4 regions of the Lysinibacillus sp. Ag94 genome follow, and region 2 is predicted to be linked to each of the others. Evidence: riboswitches for the same ligand, from Rfam matches in the RefSeq annotation. Region 2 holds a riboswitch; each other region holds the start of a gene.

Region 1 (3,184 bases), 800 kb from region 2:
GTAACCAGGGGCAATATCTGTTGTCAACGGTCCTAAAGTATAGAAAGGAGCTTCCTTACACACCTCTAACTGTTTATCCATATTTTCTTTAATAAGATGCATTGGAACATGCCCTGGTCCTTCTACCATCACCTGTACATCATGCTCCCAGGCAATTTTCGTTAATTCCCCTAGTGTTTCTAGCTCCGCAAATTGAGCCTCATCATTCGCATCTGCAATAGAACCAGGACGTAAACCATCACCTAAAGAGAAGGCAACATCATAGGTTTTCATAATTTCGCAGATTTCTTCAAAATGAGTATATAAGAAGCTCTCTTGATGGTGATATAAACACCACTGCGCCATAATCGAGCCTCCTCGAGACACTATGCCTGTTACACGATTAGCCGTTAATGGCACATAGCGTAACAATACCCCTGCATGAATCGTGAAGTAATCAACACCTTGCTCAGCCTGTTCGATTAACGTGTCACGATACACCTCCCACGTTAAATCCTCTGCCACTCCATTTACTTTTTCTAGCGCTTGGTAAATCGGCACCGTTCCCACTGGCACCGCGGCGTTACGAATAATCCATTCACGTGTCGTATGAATATGCTTACCAGTAGATAAATCCATAATGTTATCAGCACCCCAGCGTGTAGCCCACGTCATTTTTTCTACCTCTTCCGCAATAGAAGATGACACCGCGGAATTTCCAATGTTGGCGTTAATTTTCACGTGGAAGTTACGTCCGATAATCATTGGCTCAGCCTCAGGGTGATTAATATTAGAAGGCAAAATAGCACGCCCTGCCGCGATCTCTGAGCGCACAAATTCAGGGTCCATATTTTCACGGATCGCTACAAATTCCATTTCTGGAGTAATAATTCCCTTTCGTGCATAGTGAAGCTGTGTTACATTTCTACCTTTTTTCGCACGTAAAGGCTTTCTTGATAAATTCGGAAAAACATTTTCATTCATTCGTGGATCATCAGCTTTGCGGAATCCGTTATCTTCTGGCTTGATAGTACGACCTTCGTATTCTTCAACGTCACCTCGTTCTTTGATCCATGCACTACGTAAAGCTGGCAATCCTTTCGTAATATCCACCTTATACGCAGGATCAGTGTACGGGCCGCTCGTATCATAAACACGTACTGGTGCATTTTCCTCCTCCCCAAAGCTTCCTGTCGTTGGACTTAGAGCAATTTCACGCATTGGCACTAAAATATCTGGTCGAGAACCTTCTACATAAACTTTTTTACTTCCTTCAAAACTAGACATAATTGTAATATTCTTGTCGCTAACTGTTGTCATAACTACTTCGCTCCCTTTTATATTTTTACAAGGACCGAATCTAGCTCACCCCAATAAAGACAAAAGCCGAATCCAAAAAATTTTGGATCCGGCTAAGAATGTAAAGGTATAGTTATTGCAAATACATTGAGTGCAATAATGGTTAACTTTCCCACGCTGGTATGAGCCAGATCAGGTCCAAAGGGTCAAGAAACCTCTATGCGTTTCCCTCTCAGCCTGACTCATCAGACTCCCCTAGTTAATGCTATTAAGTTTGATGCTAGTGTAGCAGATATTGTTAAGAGATGGAAGCTTCATTTGTTTTTTTTGCTTATCATCATAACGTGTGGTTGATTTCCGTTCCGGCTGGGCGCTTTGTTGCCGCCGCTTCGCTTCGCTGCAGGGTCTCATCTGTGACGCTAATCCCCAAGGAGTCGCCCAGCCTCCACTCCAATCAACTTATATCTTGTTTTAACAAATATAAATCACTAGCTTTTAATTCAGAAAAAAAGCTCCTAACTCCTGAAAAGCTTTCCACCCTATCTTTTTATATGGCACCCAACTGTTAGGTAAACAGCAGTTCCGCTACATAAATCACGATCGTCACTGTAATACAGCTCACAATCGTTGAAAATAAAACTGTTTGTGCAGCAGTTGCCGATTCTACGTCATATTCTAATGCAAGACTAGAACTATTTCGCGATGTCGGGAACGAACTAGCTATAAAAAGTGATTGTGCCACGACACCATCAAGACCAAGCGCAAAAATGATTAGCAATGCCACGGCTGGCCCTATGACTAGTCGTGTAAAACAGCTAATGAATACTATCTTATTGAACATGGATTTGATTTCAAGTTGCGATAGTTGTGCCCCTAAAGTTATTAATGCTACGGCGATAAAGCCATCCGCCACATGGTCTATCGGAATTCTTACAAACTGTGGAATAGTGATCGTAAAATAATTCATTGCAACACCAATAATAAGTGCATGAATAATGGGCATTTTGAGGAAGTCTTTTACAATAGACATGCCCGATTTTGTTGAAGAAATTAAATTGTACAAGCCGTAAGTATAGGTCGTCATATTTTGAAATATAACGAGAATGACCTGAATCGCTACGCCAATCGGCTGAGTCACAAAAATCATTTGTGCAACTGGAATTCCATAGTTACCCGAATTAATTAGGACAACACTATTTTTAAACACCGCAGCCTCTGTTTTTACTAAGCCTAGTCCCTTTGCAAGAAAATGACTAAGCACCATTTGGCTTCCGATAAAAAGTAGAATAAATAACGCAACTTCCCCAAGCACAGACAGCTCTATACTCGTTTCATATATATTCACAAAAACTGCTGCTGGCATGAAGCAATATGTAATAAGTTGAGATAACGCCTTTAAATTAAAGCGAAATTTCTTTTGTAAAACTGCACCAAGCACTAGAAGCACTAAAATTGGAGCCACAATTTTAAAAAAATCATACCGAGATACATCAGCTTGTCCCCCTTCCCTCTCCCATAGTAGTGCTGTTTTTATGCTTGGTCAATGTACTTTAAAGCTAACTCACCACTCATATCAAGGCATTTTTCCTAAATACACTAATCTAATACAGTATCTTTAACAAGATGGTAAAAGTTATCTTTTAGAACGTTATAGCCCTTGAAATGAGCGTGATTTCCGCACCCAACTACCCAATTTCGTACAAAAAAACCTGGCACTTCACTTTCAATTTTCTAAAATAATTAAGGATTTTTAAAAACGAACGATAAAGAAAAGGGACTACATTTCATTTACGTATAATAAATGGTAAAATATACCCTTTATGTACTAAAACAAAGAAATATATGATATATTATCCATTAAATACAATGATCGGAGAGACTAAAATGAAGAATAAAGTATTAACGA
Region 2 (3,184 bases):
TAAGCACAATCCACCCATACGAGGAAGAATGCCTTCTTTCATCACTGAAATTCCAAATAGAATCATACCTAAAACGAAAAACAATGGTCCAACTGAATATATAATGCCTGAAACGCCTTCATCAAAAATAGGCTTTACATTCACCCCAGAAACACCTGCTATTTCTACAAATACAACTGCTGTTACACAAGTAGTACCAATCAGACCCAACAACATTCCTAGATTACCCAACAGCCCATTTTTTTTACCCTGCGCTTCAAATAATCCTATAAAAGCAAAGCTAAGACCTAAGTGACCAAATAAAACTAAGCTTTGCCCAAAAACAGTTCCATTATCTGCTTCCCCTAATAGGTTAATCAAATGTCCGATTCCTAAGAATAAACCAGATATAACACTTGCGAATCCTCCGACAGATCGAAATAAAAGTATGGGTTGCATTATTTACATTCCTCCATTTTATGAATTCACCTCTTATGTTTAAGTTTACACAAAATAGGTTTATATTCCAATAGTTCTTAAATTAACCACAATTCCGATGTTTTAATATGAATTTCTTATTGTAGTTGAACACAAGTTAACCAACACTATTGAACTAACCTGCCCGTTCGTTGAATAGCAACAATCTTTTCGAAAACAGCCAAAACAAAAACCCTTCACTCATGTGAAGGGCTTAATCATTATGATTTTCGTTGCATTAATTGAGGTGCTGCCGTAAATAGCAGAACACCGGCAATTGCTGTTAAAATTGTTGCTGGTAGCATATATGTTCCATTATAGATGATTGAATAAATCCACGCATTTTGATCGCCTGCATACTCTGCGAAAAATACAGCGCCACCAATGGTATGTGCTGCATAGCGTAAAAAACCTGCTAATACAGTTCCTGAAATAATATAAAGCGCCATTTTCTTTTTGTTTAAATTTTTTGCAGCCTCAAGCACCGGTCGACGTACAACGGCCGCTAAGCCAACTACTGTAAAGGCAACACCATAATCAAGTATTCCTTGTAGCCAATGCACAATTGTAGCACCAAACATTGTTTGCATTACACCAATGAGTAAACCGGTTGTCATGCCTGGAATAAGGCCCCAGCGGAATGCTATTAAAATTATTGGTACCATCACTAGACTAACAGAGCCGCCTTGTGCCCATACTTTAAAGGAAACCTGATCGAGCACAAGGCCAATCGCTGCGAATATTGCAATCTCCACAAGCATTAACAGTTTTTTATTGTCCATAAATATTCTCTCCTTTGTTCCGATGTAGGATACAAGAGCAGGAATAGAAATCAGTTGGCAAATATGTCCCTATCCGACATTAAAAAGATAAAAAACGATGCCAGGACAGAGCCTCACATCGTAAAAGTGTCGGTTTCTATCCACAATCCCTACGCAAGTGTTAACTTACAGGTTCGAAGAGTCAAGGCATTACGTGCCCAGTCTCAGCTGACATCATCAGCTCCCCTTGTGGTCGTACATCTTAATTTGATTGAACAACCTCATTGTACGCAAACACTGTTATGATTACAACCTCTTCCACATTTTTTTTGAAACTTTAACGTTTTTCATGCGTAAATATTAAAAAAGGAGGTACTACTATGGAGAACCAAAAAATATTATCTGCCTTTAGTTATCTCAGTATTTTATTTGCACCCTTTATTGTGCCATTAGTCGTTTACTTTGTGACAAAAGATAGCGACGTAAAGAGGCACTCTATTCGAGCACTAATATCACATTTAATCCCAGTCGCATTCGGTATAATTTTCTTTGCAGTCTTTATTTTCTCAACTTTATCATTCAACACTAATTTTGATCTAAATTCAGATAGTAATAATTTTCTTATCATTTGGTTTGTTTCATTCGCAATTTATATTCTCGTTTCATTAGGAGTCGTTATTTGGAATATTATTCAAGCTGTTCGGGTGGTCCGATAAGTTTCATCTTAACCTCTCCTTGAACACATAGTACTTAAGGAGCTGTTATTTTGTGAAAGTATCTAAAGTTGTTAAAACCGCTGTAAAATTAGCACCTATCGTCATCCCCATTGTCAAAAAAGTAATCGCTGCAAAAAAAGGAACAAATCCTAACGTAACTAAAAAAAAATAACAACAAGGCGTATTTCCAACAAACGGAGATACGCCTCTTTGTTATTTTACTTCAAAATATGTTTGACTATGACCGTTCATTGCTTTTTCAACATGCAACACAGCAGGCATTGTAGCTTTTAACTCCGCAACGTGAGAAATGACGCCAATCATACGTCCGGAATCTTGTAAGTCAATAAGCGTATCAATCGCCTTATTTAATGCTTCTTCATCGAGAGAACCGAAGCCCTCATCAATAAACATCGTTTCAATACGGATATTACCTTGAAAGCTTTGAATGACATCTGCCATCCCAAGGGCAAGACTTAAAGACGCATTAAACTTTTCTCCCCCTGATAATGTTTTGACATCTCGTAATTGATCTGTATAAGCATCATACACATCGAGTCCCAGCCCACTTTGCTTGGCATGCTTTTCTAAACGATCTGAACGTCGTAGCTCAAATTGACCGTTGGATAAATGATAAAGTCGAACATTTGCCGCCTCTGTAATTTTATCTAAATAATTGATTTGAATATAACGCTCAAAAGACAGCTTTTTCACATTCTGTCCATTTAACATTGCATAGAGCTCCTTTACTCGCCCCGCTTCTTTCTCAAGTAAATGAATCTCCTGTTCGGTCTCCTCAACCTTTTTGATAAAGTTTGCACAAGCCTTTGCAAATCCTTCCATTTGTTGCAATACTTTAAAAGCTTCCTCATATGTGACACGAAGCATCTCTAACTTTTCTTCCATGGTCGTTAAATCTTGCTTCTCTTGCCCTTTAAGATGCTTCTCCCCCTCAGTAATTTGTACTTGTAATGTGTGGATTTGTAGTGCATATTCATGGCAAGATTTCCGTAAAGCTTCTATTTGCAACGCGCTCCGCTTCCCAGCAGCAAATTCATCATAGCTTTCAAACCCTGCTTCCTTCATACTCACTGAAAATTGCTCGCGTTTTTCATCCATTTTCAGCTTTAATTCCTGAAAAGCCTGTTTCGCTATTTCTGCGGTCATTCTAGCATTATGTGCGGCTTCCTTGGCAGATTGCAAATTTTGCTGGCTATTATTCCACGCAGTTTGTAATGCAAGCTTTTGTGA
Region 3 (3,184 bases), 1.6 Mb from region 2:
GGATCTTGGTCAGCATATTTCAAGTATTGTACCGACTGGGGAAGATGAATCTATTATTGCTGTATACGGTTTTGAGACTTTCGAACAGGCAAATACGTATATTTTAACAGCTACGAAGGATGGACAAATTAAACGCTCACCTTTAGCTGATTATGCTGTTACACGTTATTCGAAGCCGATCAAAACGATGAATGTTAAGTCAGGCGATGAAATGATTTTTGCAGACATCGTGACAGACGAAGCAGAATTAATGTTAACGACAGATACTGCCTATGCAATTCGTTTCCCAATAGAGGAATTGCCAGTAACGGGTGTTAAAACAGGCGGTGTGAAAGGGATTACGCTGAAAGACGGCGAAGCCTTAGTTGGCATCAATGTTTTACCGCCAAATGCTACTGCATATGTTGCGATTGTGACACATCGCGGTGCGGTGAAAAAAATGAATGTTGCCGAGGTAGAGATGACGAGTCGTGCAAAACGCGGCTTAAAAGTGTTAACAGAATTAAAGGCGAACCCACATCGTATCGTGGCTGTAGTAAAGGTTGCAGATGAGGAACAGCTAACAATCGAGACGGAAAAGGGTGTGCAAGAGATTCTTGACGTACAAGCATTAACTCGAGCAGATCGCCACTCCAACGGTTCCTTTAAAGTAGACATTGCTACTGACGGTGCCATTTCACATGTCTTCACGATCAAAAAAGAAGAGAAATAAATTAGTTTTCTAGCCCAGTTCCTTGTGAGAGCTGGGCTTTTTTTACCTAATTGAAACCATTGAGCTCGGATATATATGGAGCATTGTATGATGCGCTTTATATAATAGAAAAGTCGGTTGAAATCTGGTTTGGTCGATGCTCATTTAATTGCGACGTTTAGAATGCTAGATCTTTTTCTTTGCTATTTTTCATCATTAGTAAGAAATTTTATGTAATTTGTTTCCATCGTCAATATAAAAGCTCTCCCAAAGGTGATTTTTACAAAGAAAAGAACATGGCGTTATTCAACAAAAGGAATTGAAGGAAGGCATAGAGCTTTATAAAATTATATTAGCAGCGCTTTTACGCAAATAGAGCCTTGTCATTTCCGGATAGATATGGGTATAATAATCACGAAAAGTTCATATGGGAAAGAATGTAGGGGGGCTGGTGTTGCCAGCTGAGATTGTGTCCGATAGACACTGACCCTTTGAACCTGATTTGGCTCGTACCAGCGTAGGGAACATCTATTCAAAAAGAAAATTTTTGATATTGATAGTAAAACGTCTGGGAGGAATCCTAGGCGTTTTTTGTTTTCAGATTTTTGTTGTATACACAGACCGTGAACGCTTTCTTCTGGTAAAGACATTCATTCATGAACATTTCACACTACTTACTTGGAGGATTAAGCATGAAAAAATGGTTATTGGTCCTAATGGCTGCACTTTTCACATTAGTGGGCTGTAGCGAAAAAGAGGCTAAAAAGGATGCTAAAGGATTAACAAAAGTATCGGTTGTTCTAGATTGGACACCGAACACAAATCATACCGGTTTATATGTAGCGGAAAAACTTGGCTTCTTTAAGGAACAGGGTTTAGATGTAGATATAATATTACCCGGCGAGGCGGGAGCAGATCAGCTTGTGGCGTCTGGCAAGGCTCAGTTTGGCGTAAGTTATCAGGAAGGGATTACACAGGCACGTGTGCAAGATGTACCTTTAGTATCGATCGCGGCGATTATTCAACATAATACTTCTGGCTTCGCATCCATTGCATCAAAAGGCATTACGTCACCGAAGGATTTTGAAGGTAAAACTTACGGTGGCTGGGGGGCACCACTTGAAAAGGCAGTACTGCAATCACTAATGCAAACAAAAAATGCAGATATTAATAAATTAGATATTGTCAATGCAGGCGATATAGATTTCTTCACAATGATGAAAAAAGATATTGATTTTGCGTGGATTTATTATGCATGGACAGGTATTGAAGCAGAACTGCGTGGCGAAAAACTCAACATGCTATATTTAACAGATTATAGTGATCAGTTAGATTACTACACACCTGTACTTGCTACAAATGAAAAAATGATTAAGGATGATCCTGAGACGGTAAAAGCATTTGTCGCTGCTGCAGCAAAGGGCTATGACTATGCAATAAATCACCCTAGTGAGGCGGCTGATATTTTACTAGAAGCGGTACCTGATTTAGATAAGAACCTTGTGCATAAAAGTCAGGAATGGCTAGCAGATAAGTATCAAGACGACGCAGCACAATGGGGCGAGCAAAAGCTAGCTGTCTGGGAAAATTACGCGAAATGGATGGCGGACAATAAAGTTTTAGAGGGCGAATTTAACGCAAAACAAGCATTTACAAACGACTTTTTACCGAAAAAGGAGACAAAGTAACATGGCAAACTCATTAATAAGTGTACAAATTATCCCGAAAACTGAAAAATATGAGGATGTGATCCCGTTTGTCGATGCAGCGATTGCGGTTATCGACGCATCAGGGGTGAAATATGAAGTTCATCCATTAGAAACGACAATGGAAGGTGAGCTAACGACTTTACTACAAATCATTGAAAAAATGAATGACAAGATGATCGAGCTTGGCGCTATTAATGTCATTACGCAAGTGAAAATTTTATATCAGCCATCCGGTATTACAATGAATACACTAACGGAGAAATACAAGTAATGAGGCAGGCTTTCAAACAAGGAAGGACGATAATTTTTATCGCCTTCCTCTTATTCATATGGGAACTTATTGTCCGTTTTGCAGATGTGCCACATTGGCTATTGCCCACACCAAGTGCCATTTTGAAAGAAGGCTTTCAATCGTATGAGACGTTTGTGCCACATGCTATAGCGACTGTTCAATTGGCACTTCTAGGCCTTGCCATTGGAATAATGTGTGGGCTAACGGTTGCTGTGCTATTACATCGTTTTACGCTTGTGCGGGAGCTATTTTATCCTATTCTTATTATGTCACAAAATGTCCCAGTGCTCGTTCTAGCACCACTCTTAATCATTTGGTTTGGCTTTGGTTTATTGCCAAAGCTCATTATTATTTGTCTTGTGTGCTTTTTCCCCATTGTTATTTCCGCAATGGATGGCTTCCGTCAAACTTCACCTGAGCTGAAGCATTATTTTGAAATGATTGGGGCAACGAAATCACAAACCTTTTGGAAGCTAGAATGGCCATATGCGT
Region 4 (3,184 bases), 2.0 Mb from region 2:
CCACTTGACCTGTAAGCAACTGGGCTGTGAGTTTGCCAGTAAGCGGGCTTAATAGAATTCCGTTTCGATAGTGTCCGGCAGCTACAAATAGCCCCCTAATAGTAGGATGCTCGCCAATATAGGGAATCCCATCAGCTGTCTGCGGCCTAATTCCTGCCCACACCCGTTCCCACGGGGCATCTTTCAGCTGGGGAATCAGCTTCACGGCTTGCTCAATCAAGGTAGCAATTCCTCCAGCCGTTACTTGTTTATCAAACGTATTTTCCACGACTGTGGCCCCAATGTAAATTTCGCCATTTCGCTTAGGAACAAAATAACAGCGTTTATCTGAAAAAATCGACCTGTGAACGATCGGCTTATTCGGCTTTACAGAAAAACATTCTCCTTTCACAGGATAAACGGTCAAGTTGATTCCCGTATTTTTCATTAAATCGGCAGCCCAGGCGCCGGTAGCGACAACGACCTGTTCACAATAGAAGGCTCCCGCTGATGTGTATACTCCTTTGACAACGCCGTTTTCATAGATAAAAGAAAGAACCTCTGTATTTTCGCGGATTTCTGTACCAAAATGCTCTGCAGCTTTTGCGAAGGCAAGTGATAATTTTGCAGGCTGCACATGGCCGTCATTTGGAAGGAACATAGCACCGGCAACAGTTGGTGCTAATGCAGGTTCCATTTCTCTTACTTGTGTTGCATCGAGCCATTGGATGCCGGAATCCCAGTTCTGCTGGAACAATACCTGACTTTTTAACGCTGTAGCTAATTCTTCCGTTTCTGCAATTTTTAACATGCCTTTATTCACAAATTCGATATCGATCCCCGTATATGTCAGTAATTCGTTAGTGATGGAGGGGAACATCGCCTGGCTTTTTAATGCCAACTGGAAAAATGGACCGTCGTGTTCCATTTCCGCCTGTGCTGCCAGCATACCTGCTGCTGCACTGGAGGCTTCATTGGCCAAAGTTCCTTTTTCAAGAATGACGACTTTTTTTCCTAGTTTAGAAAGTTGATAGGCAATGGAAGAGCCATTAATTCCTCCCCCGATAATGGCAACATCAAATGTATTTTTCACTCAACACATCTCCATTTTAACTTCTTTTTGATAGCTTTTTATTGCAGATAGAGGATCATCGGCGTTTAAAACGCCTGACATCACAGCAATACCGTCGGCCCCGCTGTTTATTACCTGTTTAGTATTTTCAGGAGCAATACCGCCGATTGCAATAACAGGAATATCTAGTGAACCAGTAAGCTTTTTTAATTCCTCTAAACCCCTTGGTTCCAATCCTGGCTTTGATTGGGTAGAAAAAATATGACCATATATCACATAGTCGGCTCCCAAGCGTTGAACCTTTTTTCCTTCTTCGACCGAGTGAATGGAACAGCCAACCGTCAATTGAGGAAAGTTGGCTTTAATCATAGATGCATTCAAACTATGATAGGCTAGTTGGACTCCTTCCACACCTGTAATAACGGCAACGTCTACCCGGTCATTAATGATTATTTTGGATAACGGAACGCCAACTCGGGAAAGCAGGTTGACTGCTTCATATAATTCTTTTGCCGTCATTTGTTTTTCACGCAAATGGATAGCGTCGGCATATGGATGGATGTCTGCTAAAATTTCACTTAGTTGTTCCATTGGCATTTTTCCATTAGAAATGAGATGAATCGCTTTTGATAATAGAGTAATGGGGGTCACCTCTTTAAGACTTACCCGCCTTTCAAATGTAGGATGCAAAAAAGCCACTTTCTTTTTGGTAAAGAAAGTGGCTGGAGATGAAAAGGACAAATTTCCGTATACCACTTCCCTACGCTGGCATTAACCAGGTCAGGTTCATAGAGTCCCGAAGTTACACTTCAATCTCAGCCTTTACAAAGGCACCCCTAGCGGATAAGTTATTTATTTTATTTAATTTATTTCCAATATTAGCACTATTCATGAAGATGTCAATCATTATGAATAGATTACTAGGGGTTCCATTTATTTGGCTGGGGGAAAAATGAATTTACAGAATGGGAGAATCAATATGAGACGTCAATTCAGCAATAACTAAATTGCTATGGGGGAAGAATATTCATGGGCTATTCAAATAAGACTCCGCTTAAAGCAAAGAGTATTGCATGCGCTTGAAGAGTATGTTGTAAGTACAAATTTTGTTAATTCTCTTTTGAAATATAATTGCTTACAAAAGTTGCTAGAGCTAGATGAATTCAATGAACAGTATATGTTTCTACTGTTAGAATTCTTAATTGAGCAAAATAAAAAACAGGATTGTTTAAAATGCTTTGAAATTATACAGATTAGCTGAAATAGGTTTATCTGTTCGGAGAGAATTAATAAAAGATATAACGAATACTTGGCAACTATATAGATTTCTAGCAGTCCCAAATATTAATATTTCTAATTCATTTTCATTCAGATGGAAAAAGTCATGGTTGCCACGAACTTAATTGAAAGTAGTATAAACACCCCGTAGTAGTTATTATATCTAACATCTACGGGATATTTCTCTAAATAATAAGAGTGTCAGTCTATTCTATCCGCTCTTTTAAGATAAGGCTTAAATGATATTGGATAATCTTTAGTTTTCTTATACATTTCGATTATACAAGCTGCTAATTGTTGAATACCAAGTTCTATTTTCTTTTCCTCTACTTGTGAAATACTTAGTCGGATTGCTTTCTTAAATGCTGACTCATCACATTCGTATATAGTAGAATATGAATTTTTTAAGACATCGCCCATGTTATGAATATAAAAGGTTGAAACTATACACTAGTGTCGGTATAATCTGACATATAAACGACAATAGTGTATAGTTTTTTAGGTGCATTTTGTCACTCATTAAGGAGGTGGCTTATGGCTCCAAAAGTTAGTGAAGAATATAAAAAAGAACGAGAGAAAGAACTGATAGAAGCGGCTAAGAAGGTGTTTATCGAGAAAGGTTTTGTTCACACAACTATGCAAGATATTATGGACAAAGCTGGAATATCCAGAGGTGCATTGTATAGCTATTTCAATAATATTAATCATGTTTTTATCGAAGTTTTAAAATATGATGACCAGAAAGACATTCAATATTTTGTGCCATCTGATGAAGGCCTACTTTGGCCACAATTAAAAAGCTGGATTGAAGAACAGCAAATTTATATTGAGGCAATTGACCAAACATTGGTCTTT

What was found. A riboswitch is a leader RNA that binds a small molecule or an ion and turns the genes downstream of it on or off. The one in region 2 is predicted to bind thiamine pyrophosphate.
Region 1: linked by a shared signal. The riboswitch ahead of thiC (phosphomethylpyrimidine synthase ThiC) and the one ahead of thiT (energy-coupled thiamine transporter ThiT) in region 2 are both predicted to bind thiamine pyrophosphate.
Region 3: linked by a shared signal. The riboswitch ahead of MY533_RS11325 (ABC transporter substrate-binding protein) and the one ahead of thiT (energy-coupled thiamine transporter ThiT) in region 2 are both predicted to bind thiamine pyrophosphate.
Region 4: linked by a shared signal. The riboswitch ahead of tenI (thiazole tautomerase TenI) and the one ahead of thiT (energy-coupled thiamine transporter ThiT) in region 2 are both predicted to bind thiamine pyrophosphate.

What each region holds. Positions count from the first base shown of each region.
Region 1 is NZ_CP096780.1:181,684-184,867, reverse strand. Features, by position in the region: gene thiC (phosphomethylpyrimidine synthase ThiC) at 1-1,299, opposite strand, end outside; TPP riboswitch at 1,431-1,545, opposite strand; partial or broken gene MY533_RS00850 (AEC family transporter) at 1,844-2,772, opposite strand; gene MY533_RS00845 (S-layer protein) at 3,163-3,184, shown strand, end outside.
Region 2 is NZ_CP096780.1:4,016,830-4,020,013, forward strand. Features, by position in the region: gene MY533_RS18965 (hypothetical protein) at 1-438, opposite strand, end outside; gene thiT (energy-coupled thiamine transporter ThiT) at 678-1,238, opposite strand; TPP riboswitch at 1,367-1,475, opposite strand; gene MY533_RS18975 (magnetosome magnetite crystal formation protein family) at 1,598-1,933, shown strand; gene MY533_RS18980 (SbcC/MukB-like Walker B domain-containing protein) at 2,147-3,184, opposite strand, start outside.
Region 3 is NZ_CP096780.1:2,453,040-2,456,223, reverse strand. Features, by position in the region: gene parC (DNA topoisomerase IV subunit A) at 1-712, shown strand, start outside; TPP riboswitch at 1,123-1,232, shown strand; gene MY533_RS11325 (ABC transporter substrate-binding protein) at 1,384-2,379, shown strand; gene MY533_RS11320 (thiamine-binding protein) at 2,381-2,671, shown strand; gene MY533_RS11315 (ABC transporter permease) at 2,671-3,184, shown strand, end outside.
Region 4 is NZ_CP096780.1:2,020,495-2,023,678, forward strand. Features, by position in the region: gene thiO (glycine oxidase ThiO) at 1-1,072, opposite strand, end outside; gene tenI (thiazole tautomerase TenI) at 1,073-1,792, opposite strand; TPP riboswitch at 1,792-1,899, opposite strand; gene MY533_RS09210 (TetR/AcrR family transcriptional regulator) at 2,864-3,184, shown strand, end outside.